3 regions of the Mesorhizobium sp. 113-3-9 genome follow, and region 3 is predicted to be linked to each of the others. Evidence: predicted binding sites of a transcription regulator. Region 3 holds the regulator's gene; each other region holds the start of a gene.
What was found. The regulator PhoB, encoded in region 3, activates phosphate uptake and scavenging genes when phosphate is short. The targets are predictions, from matches to a motif close to TGTCATNNANCTGTCAT.
Positions count from the first base shown of each region.

Region 1: the regulator PhoB is predicted to act here: its motif matches at 1,705-1,721, upstream of phnF (phosphonate metabolism transcriptional regulator PhnF).
Region 2: the regulator PhoB is predicted to act here: its motif matches at 1,107-1,123, upstream of MesoLj_RS21115 (PhoX family protein).

Region 1 is NZ_AP023246.1:2,024,950-2,028,223, forward strand. It holds gene MesoLj_RS09805 (carbon-phosphorus lyase complex subunit PhnI) at 1-551, opposite strand, end outside; gene phnH (phosphonate C-P lyase system protein PhnH) at 553-1,164, opposite strand; gene phnG (phosphonate C-P lyase system protein PhnG) at 1,164-1,625, opposite strand; gene phnF (phosphonate metabolism transcriptional regulator PhnF) at 1,747-2,496, shown strand; gene MesoLj_RS09825 (zinc-binding alcohol dehydrogenase family protein) at 2,781-3,274, opposite strand, start outside.
Region 2 is NZ_AP023246.1:4,364,200-4,367,473, reverse strand. It holds gene urtA (urea ABC transporter substrate-binding protein) at 1-288, opposite strand, end outside; gene MesoLj_RS21120 (hypothetical protein) at 632-1,039, shown strand; gene MesoLj_RS21115 (PhoX family protein) at 1,179-3,089, shown strand; gene MesoLj_RS21110 (GMC family oxidoreductase) at 3,153-3,274, opposite strand, start outside.
Region 3 is NZ_AP023246.1:1,642,113-1,645,386, forward strand. It holds gene pstB (phosphate ABC transporter ATP-binding protein PstB) at 1-486, shown strand, start outside; gene phoU (phosphate signaling complex protein PhoU) at 512-1,219, shown strand; gene phoB (phosphate regulon transcriptional regulator PhoB) at 1,342-2,031, shown strand; gene MesoLj_RS07980 (ROK family transcriptional regulator) at 2,370-3,274, opposite strand, start outside.

The sequences.
Region 1 (3,274 bases), 380 kb from region 3:
GGCTCGCGGGTGATGTCGCCGGGGACATGATCCTGCGGCATCTCGCCATCCGGTTCGATCAGGCCCTCGCGGGCGAGGATCGCCGAGACGCGCGGCATGGCCTGCGCTTCAGTCTCGCGCTGCAACGGTTCGGCGACATCGGCGCCGGCGGCAAGCTCGGGATCGAGCAGCCGGTGGGTGTAGTCGAAGGTCGGGCCAAGCAACTGGCCGCCGGGCAAGTCCTTGTAGGTTGCCGACACACGCCGTTCGACCCGCATGGCGCCGGTGTCGATCGGTCTGGAATAGCCGAAACGCGGCAGCGTGGTGCGATAGGCGCGCACCAGGAAGATCGCCTCGATCATGTCGCCGCGCGCCTGGACGATGGCGAGTGCCGCCAGTTCACGATCATAGAGCGAGCCTTCGCTCATCACCCGATCGACGCCGAGCGACAACTGCTCGACGATCTGGTCGAGGCGCAGCGCGGGCACCGAACGGTCGCCGCGCCGGCGGTCGGCGAGAAGGCTGTGGGCATTGGCGATTGCGGCCTCGCCGCCTTTTACCGCGACATACATCTTACGCCTCCATCGTCTTGATACGTGTCGTGCGCGGAAGGCAGGCTATGCCTTGCGATGTGGCGAGGATGACGTCGACACCGCGCGGAAAGCGCTTGTTGTTCTGCTTCCACTGCTCGATGAAATGACGCGGCATCTGCGCCGGCGCGATCACGGCGCTGGTTTCGATGCCGGGGCCTTCAAGCAAGAGCGGCGCACCTGACACGAGGTCGCTGACCTGGAGGATCAGCGTGGTCGATCTGTCGGGATAATCCTGCGTGCCTTGCGCAAAACCGTCGAGCGCCATCATCTCGGCCGGTGTTGCGACAAACGCGAAATGCGCGTCGGCCGGCGTGTTGGCCAGCGGCGCGCCGGTGTGGAAACCAAGCCAGGAGCCGATCGCGGAGGAGGTGTGCAGGGCCGGGTCGAGCCAGAGCGGCGTGTCGTTGTCGCACAGCGCCAGCGCCACCGCGCCTGACGTTGCCGAGAGCGGTGCTGGCGGACGGGCCAGGGCAGGCAAAGGCTGCACACTGCCTGGCCGCGCCATCGCGTCCATGATTGCGCGGAACACGGTCTGGGCATTGAAGACCGGATCGGCGAAGCCGCCCTCGATCGATTGTGCTGCGATATCCATCAGTCTTCTCCGCGAACCATGGTGAAGAAATCCACCTTCGTTGCCGCCGTCTCCGCGCGGCGTTTTTCGTTGGCGGCGGCAAGCGCCGACCTCAGAGGCGCGATCAGCCTGGTCTCGACTTCGGCGCGGCTGGCAGGGTCCTGCCACAGCGCGTCGGCTATTGCCGCCAGCTTTGCCTTCTGCTTGTCGCGACCAAGCGCGTAGCAATGGCCGACCTGACCGGACGGCAACCGGACGGTGGCGCGGGTGACGGTCGCCTCGCCGACATTGAATGGCGCGCCGCCGCCGCCGATACGACCGCGCAGCGTCACCAGCCCGGTCTCGGGACCACGCAGCAGTTCGGCTTGCGAAGGCAGGCCAGCCTCGTTCCAGAGCCGGACGATGTCGTCGCCGCTCGACTGCGCCAAAGTCGCCATGGCGGCCTTGCGTTCGGCCTGGTCGCGGGCTTCCTGTCCTCGCATCAGCAGAATTCCTCTTTGCCAAATTTGTCTATTGATATAGACAACTATACAAATTATACATATTACCTAACGCGAGTCCATGACGCGTGGATGACAGCCGATGGAAGGCGGGGGCAAATTCATGACCGGACGACAGGAAGCCGACAGTATCGAACGGCGCAGCGGCGTCTCGCTGTGGCGCCAGATCGCCGACAGGATCCTGCAGGCGATCGCCATCGGGGATTTCGCCGAGAATGCCGCGCTGCCGCCGGAGGTGGCGCTCGCCGAGCGCTATGGCGTCAACCGTCACACGGTGCGCAGCGCCATATCGGCGCTCGTGCAGGAAGGGGTGCTGCGGGCCGAGCAGGGGCGCGGCACCTTCGTCTTGTCGCGCAAACGGCTGTCCTATCCGATCGGCGCGCGGACACGCTTTTCAACAGGCCTGCAAGGGCAGACATCGGAACGGCATATCGTGTTGCTCGCTTCATCGATCGAGCCCGCAAGTCAGCGTGTCGCCGAGGGCCTTGGGTTGGCCAGGGGTGCCGAGGTGATCAGGCTCGAGACACGCGGTGAAGCCGACGGACGGCCTGTGTCGCGTGCTGCCGGCTGGTTCGATGCCAGACGCTTCACCGGGATCGACAAGGCGATGGCCGAGACCGGGTCTGTCACGGCCTCTCTGGCTCGTTTCGGGATAGACGATTATCTCCGGCAATCGACCGTGCTGTCGGCGCGCCATGCCGATGCCGCCGATCTTGCCGACCTGGACCTGCAGCCGGGCGCTATCGTTCTGGTCACTGTGGCCGTCAACGTCACGCCGGATGGCCAGCCGATCCAGTTTTCGGAATCGCGGTTTCCGGCCGAGAGGGTGGAGTTGAAGCTGTCGGCGCTGTAGGGAATGCCGGCCTTTTACGAGACCGTGACCAGCCCGGTCGTGCCTAACTGTCGGCGGCTGCTCGTTTCGGCTTCCCCCAATCCGTCGCTGCTTCGCAGCGCCACCTTTCCCCCCTCCGGAGGGGAAAGGAAGGGAGCATCGCTGGAGGAGCGGTGGCTGCAATAGGTCAGTGCCCTTCCTCTACCCCGTCGATCGGGGGAGAGGTGGCTCGGCGGAGCCGAGACGGAGTGGGGGTCGACTGTGCTGCGCGCCCTCAATTCGGGCCGAGTTCACCACTTGCCGTATTACGACACCACCTCGATCACAGCCTTGATCAGGCCGGATTTCTCATGCGCCCAGCGGGCGAGGTCGCGCGGCGTGCCGTCTAGTGTGGTGCGGTGTGTGACGAGCTTGGCCAATGGCACGGCACCGTTGCGGATCGAGGCAGCGACATGATCGAAGTCGGCGCGCAAAGCGTTGCGGCTGCCGATCAGCGTCATTTCACGCTTGTGAAATTCAGGGTCGGAAAAGACGATGTCGTCCTTGACGACGCTGACCAGCACCAGCGTGCCGCCGTGGGCGACATGGGCGAAGGCCGACTGCACTGATTGGGTGTTGCCGGTGGCGTCGAAGACCATGTCGAAGCCTTCGCCTGATGTCGCTTCCCTGACCAGATCGGGCACCGCGCCGCGCGAGCCATCGAGGGTCTTGAAGCCGAGTTCGGTTGCGGCGAAGGCGAGCCTTTCGCTGCTCATGTCGAGCAGGGTCACATCAAGCTCGGCGATGCGGGCGAAGATGG
Region 2 (3,274 bases), 2.7 Mb from region 3:
GAACACCGCCGCGACCTTGTCCTTCGAAATCAGCTCGCGTGCCTTCTCGGCGAATAGCGGCCAGTTGGACGCCGGATCGACGACAACGGCTTCAAGCTTCTTGCCGAGCAGGCCGCCCTTGGCGTTCTGCTCGTCGATGAGCATCAGCATGGCATCCTTCAGCGTCGTCTCCGAAATCGCCATGGTTCCCGACAGCGAATGGAGAATGCCGACCTTGATCGTGTCGTCCGCCGCCTTGGCGGGAGCTGAAATCAACAGGCCAGCGGCGACCACGCTTGCCGAGAACATTTTTGTTATTGTCGAGAAATTACCCCTCATACGGAAGACTCCCAAGCTGGTTGATTGCACCGCACCAATGCAATGCAACCCCCATGCCAACCGCTGTGCGGATGCCGAAAAACGGCAAATAGGCAAATATTATCAGACTGTTATTATATTAGGCGGAACAAACAAAGGAGAGCCGGTTAAAAATTGGTTGAGGGAAATTTGCGCAACGCACAAGGCATCTGCCTAATTTTCGCCCAATTTGGCCAAATGCCTAGATTTTGATCGCCACACATGGGGCACGGACGACAAATGTTGCGGTACGGCGCAAAAATGGGGCAAGCTCGCGTCTCAACCGAGCAACGTCATGGCATCCCTGATTTATCGCATTCTCATCGGCATGGTGCTTCTGGCGGCAGCGACCGGGATCGCACGAGCCGACTTCAGCGACGGCAAGATGCCCGATGGCACCTATCACTGCGAGGTCTACCTGCTCGGCATGTTCATTAACCTCGGCGACATCACCATCAAGGGCAATGTCTACACTGGTCCGGTCACCTTCGGGGCCGCCCAGCAGGGCTACAACTACCAGATGGATGCAAACGGCGTGATCTCCTGGCTGGGACCGCTCGGCGGCTATACGGCGGGCGGCAACTCGCTGTCGCTGACCCAGGCAACGCTGGACGGCCAGAGCCCGCCCTCCTTCGACATCATCATGAAGCAGCCCGATGGCGCCTTCACCGCGTCGACCTGCACCAAGGGAGGCAATCCGTAGGCCCTGCCTTGGCGGGTGCCGCTTCCGTGCGGGCTGCCTGCCCTTCTGCTGCAAGCCCGCCCTCTCATGTCATCTGGATGTTGCCGAAGCTGGATAGGCAGCGGTGCGCCGTCACCCATCCACATCGAGAGGCAGACACATGGCCAACTTCCCGTTTTCGTCCTCCCCTGTCATTCGCGAAATCATCGCCGAGCGCGTCTCGCGCCGCACGCTCCTCAAAGGCAGCCTCGCTTCCGGCGCGTTGATCGCCGGCGGCGGCTTTGTCGGCTCCTTGTTCGCCGGCGAGACACATGCCGCCGCGCTTTCCACACTGGGCTTTCCCGAACTGAAGCGGGTCTATGACAAGACCCATGCCGCCGCCGAAGGCTATGAAACGACAATCGTCGCACGCTGGGGCGATCCACTTGTCGCCGGTCTGCCGGATTTCGACGGCAACATGGTCGCGGCCGCCGAACAGGAAAAGCGCTTCGGCTACAATTGCGATTACATCGCCTTCCTGCCGTTGCCCAAGGGCTCGGTGAACTCCGATCACGGCCTGCTTTGCGTCAACAACGAATACATCTCGCCCAACGTCATGTTTCCCGGCATGACCGAGGACGACGCCGGCAAGACGATGAGCAAGGAGCAGGTCGATCTCGGCCTGGCGGCGATGGGCCACTCGATCGTCGAGGTCATGTTCAAGGACGGCAAGTGGCAGACCGTCGAGGACAGCCCGCTCAATCGCCGCATCACGGCCAACACCGAGATGACCGTTTCCGGGCCGGCAGCCGGCCACGCGCTGCTCAGGACGTCCGCCGACGCGACCGGCACGAAGGTGCTCGGCACCAGCTACAATTGCAGCGGCGGCTTTACCCCATGGGGCACCGTGCTGACCTGCGAGGAAGGCGTTTCCGACCTGTTCGGCGGCGACCCGAAAAAGGCACCGACCGCGGACATTCTCGACCGCTATGGCTTTGATGGCTCCGATATCTATGGCCGTGGCCGTTTCCATGACCGCTTCAACATCGACAAGGAACCGAACGAGCCGAACCGCTTCGACTGGGTGGTCGAGATCGACCCTTATGATCCCCAATCGAAGCCGGTGAAGCGCACGGCGCTTGGCCGCATGTCGCATGAGGCCTCCACGGTCGTCCTCAACAAGGACGGCCGCATCGTCGTCTACATGGGCGACGACGACTATTTCGAATACATGTACCGCTACGTCTCGAACAAGGCTTACGACAAGGCGAATCCGGCTTCCGGCAACGGCCTTCTGGACGATGGCGTGCTCTCGGTCGCCCGTTACGACGCCGATGGCTCGCTGACATGGCTGCCGCTGGTTCATGGCCAGGGCAAACTCACCGCCGAGAACGGCTTCGCCGATCAGGCCGAGGTGCTGTTGAAGACACGGCTGGCGGCGGACGCGCTCGGCGCGACCCCGATGGACCGGCCGGAGGACATCGAGACCAACCCGGTCACCGGTCGCGTCTACGCCGTCATGACCAAGAACAAGAAACGGGACGAATCCAAGATCAATCCGGCCAACACGCGGCCCGAAAACCTCTGGGGTCATATCGTCGAGCTGATCCCGCCCGGTGGCCGTGGCGCCGAGGCCGACCACACATCAGACAAATACGCCTGGGACCTGTTCGTGCTCTGCGGCAACCCAAAGGACACCAAGGTCGGCGCAACCTTCCATCCCGACACGTCGGACAATGGCTGGTTCGTCTGCCCCGACAACATCACCTTCGACCCCGCCGGGCGTCTCTGGGTGGCGACCGACGGCGCCAACGATTTCGACCTGCCGGACGGTGTCTATGGCGTCGACACGGAAGGCGCGGCACGCGGCCTGCCGAAGCTTTTGTTCACCTGCCCGCATGGCGCGGAAGCGACCGGTCCTTGCTTCACCCCGGATGGCACGACACTGTTCCTTTCGGTGCAGCACCCCTCCGAGGATGCCCAAACGCTCGACAAGGCGCAGTCGCTGTGGCCGGATTTCAGGGACGGCCAGCCTCCGAGGCCATCGGTGGTCGCCATCCGTCGCAAGGACGGCCAGCCGGTCGGGGCATAGCTTCCAGCACACAAAAAAGGCGCGGAACCCGGTCAGGTTCCGCGCCAGCAGGCAGTCGGGAGGTTAGATGGTCTTGGCCGACATCTGGGCGGCGATGTAGTCGGCCTGGCGGATCGCCAGCGACACGATGGTCAAGGTCGGGTTTTCCGCGGCACCCGTCGTGAACTGGCTGCCGTCCGACACGA
Region 3 (3,274 bases):
TTCCAGAAGCCGACGCCGTTCCCGATGTCGATCTACGAGAACATCGCCTTCGGCGTCAGGCTCTATGAGAAGATCAGCAAGGCCGAGATGGACGGTCGTGTCGAGCAGGCGCTGAAGCGCGCCGCTTTGTGGACCGAGGTCAAGGACAAGCTCAATGCCAGCGGCCTCAGCCTGTCGGGCGGCCAGCAGCAGCGGCTGTGCATCGCCCGCACGGTGGCGGTGAAGCCGGAGGTCATCCTGCTCGACGAGCCGGCCTCCGCGCTTGATCCGCTGTCGACCGCCAAGATCGAGGAACTGATCGACGAGCTGCAGGCCGACTACACGATCGTCATCGTCACCCACAACATGCAGCAGGCGGCGCGCGTCTCGAAGCAGACCGCCTTCATGTATCTTGGCGAACTGGTCGAATTCGACCGCACCGAGAAGATCTTCACGTCGCCTCGCGAGAAGCGCACGCAAGACTACATCACCGGCCGCTTCGGCTGATCGCACGCATACGAGGACCAGGATCATGGCCGAACATACAGTCGCAGCCTTCGACGAGGATCTCGGACAGATCAGCAGGCTGATCAGCGACATGGGCGATCTCGCCGGTTCGATGGTCGGCGGCGCCACCAAGGCGCTGCTGAATTCCGACAACGCGCTGGCACAGCGCGTAGTCTCCGACGACGCCATCATGGATGCGCGCCAGCGCGAACTCGACGATCGCGCCATCACGCTGATCGCCAAGCGCCAGCCGATGGCCGACGATCTGCGCCATGTCGTCGGGTCGATCCGCATGGCCGGCGACCTCGAACGCATTGGCGACCTTGCCAAGAACATCGCCAAGCGCGTCGGCACCGTCGGTCTCAACGCAACGCCGCGCGACCTGTCGCATTCCATCGACGCCATGGCGCAGCTGGTGCTGATCCAGGTGCAGGGCGTGATCGAGGAGTATGCGGCGCGCGACGCCGCCGCGCTTGCGAAGCTGCGCGCCGACGACGAACGCATCGACGTCAAGTACACCTCGGTGTTCCGCGAACTGCTGACCTACATGATGGAGGATCCGCGCAACATCACCGCTTGCACGCATCTGTTGTTCTGCGCCAAGAATCTCGAACGCATCGGCGACCATGTGACCAACATCGCCGAGAACGCGTACTATGTCCTGACCGGCACGCAACTGCCCGCCAACCGCCCCAAACAGGACGAGACGGCGATGTCGGCGCCGGCGGCTTGAGCGTTGGAGCGGTTCAGCGTTTCGCGGAAACGCCGAACCGCTCTATCTCTTTGTTTCACGCAATTCAGGATGGAAAACCGCTACATATTTTTTCCTGGGATTGCTTTAGAGGTGACCAGTCAATGATCGCACCACGCATCATGGTGGTGGAGGACGAGGAGCCGCTCGGCGTGCTCCTCCGCTACAATCTGGAATCGGAAGGTTATCAGGTCGAGGTGGTAACCCGCGGCGATGAAGCCGAAATCCGGCTGCAGGAGAACGTGCCCGATCTCCTGGTGCTCGACTGGATGGTACCGGCGGTGTCCGGCATCGAACTCTGTCGCCGGCTAAGAATGCGGCCCGAGACCGAACGGCTGCCGATCATCATGCTTACCGCGCGGGGTGAAGAAAGCGACCGCGTGCGCGGCCTTTCGACCGGTGCCGACGACTATCTGGTCAAGCCGTTCTCGACGCCGGAATTCATGGCCCGCGTCAAGGCGCTGCTGCGCCGCGCCAAGCCGGAAGTGCTGTCCAGCGTGCTCAAGGTCGGCGACATCGTGCTCGACCGTGAATCGCACCGGGTCTACCGCAAGAAGAGCGAGATCCGGCTCGGGCCGACCGAATTCCGCCTTCTGGAATTCATGATGCGCCATCCCGGCCGCGTCTTCTCGCGCAGCCAACTGCTCGACAATGTCTGGGGTGAGACGATCTATATCGACGAGCGCACCGTGGACGTGCATGTCGGCCGCCTGCGCAAGGCGGTCAACAATGGCCGCATGCCCGACGTCATCCGCACCATCCGTGGGGCAGGCTACGCGATCAGGGAAGATTAGAGCCTTGAGGCGGAAGCGTTGATCGGTTGAATGTGTCCACTCCCGGGTCACACGCATTGACAATTGGCTGAGACGCTCATGGCTTCGTATCCTTGGGCGAGCAAAGGAGCGCAGCGACGCGGCGCGGACCCCTGGAGCTGCTCTGCAGCCCAAGGATCCATGCCGCGACCTCAAAGCGTTGCCACGGCGCAAATCCTGCTCCGCTGCACTGCGTGGCATAGGTCACGGAATGGATCCCAGGGTCTCCGCGACGGAGCTTCGCTCCTGCTCCGCCCACGGATGACGACGGCCAATCTCCAAGTAAGCGAGGGTCTACGGCATCAACGACGAATGCCAGCTCAGGCAACGCTCTTCCCGGCACTGCCTCTTGCCTGCACGCCCGGCGCGAAGATCTCCTGATCGACGAAGGTCAGTGCGCGCATGGCGCAGCCCTCGCGGATCAGGGGCAACTCGTTCGGTTCGGTGTCGAACGAAATCGATTTCGAGTGCTGGCCGCCGGCGGTCTGGGCGATCGCCTCGCGCAATGCCGGCTCGATCAGGTCGAAGGCGGCGGCGCTGACGCCGACCATGGCCACGGGGGCGGGATCGATCAGCGCGAACAGGCTGCCGAGGCCATAACCCAGTGCTTCGCCGGCCTTGCGATAGGCTTCGCGCTCGGGCCCGGCCCGTTCCCGTGCCGTCGTCGCCAATGCCCGCATCTGCGCGTCGCTGACGTCGGCGACCGGTTCGGTGTCCTCGCCAAGCTGCCTGGCATTGCGCCAGATGGCGTAGTTGCCGGCATAGGCCTCGACGCAGCCGCGCCGCCCGCAGCGGCAGAGCGCGCCGCCTGGCCGATGGATCATGTGGCCGAACTCGCCGCCCGACGAATGGGTGCCGGTGAACAGCTCGCCCTTCAGCACCAGGCCCATGCCGATGCCGTGCGACAAAAGGATGGCGATGAAGTCGTCGCGGTAGCGTTCGGGGTCGCGCCAGCGCAGCGCCACCGCCATCATGTTGCAGTCGTTCTCCATGGTGGCCGGGATGCCGAACTCGGCTTCCAGTATGTCGGCGAAGGCGATGTCGGTCTGCGGCGTGATCGGCGACCACAGCATGGCCCTGGCCTCGGTGTCGGTGATCCCCTGGATCGCCAGTGCGATGCGGGCGACGCTGCGCACGTCGATATCGGGATCCTCGAGGCGGCGCCGTACAATGGCGACGCATTCACCGATCAGCGCCTCGCGCGACATGGTCAGCGTGTCCAGCC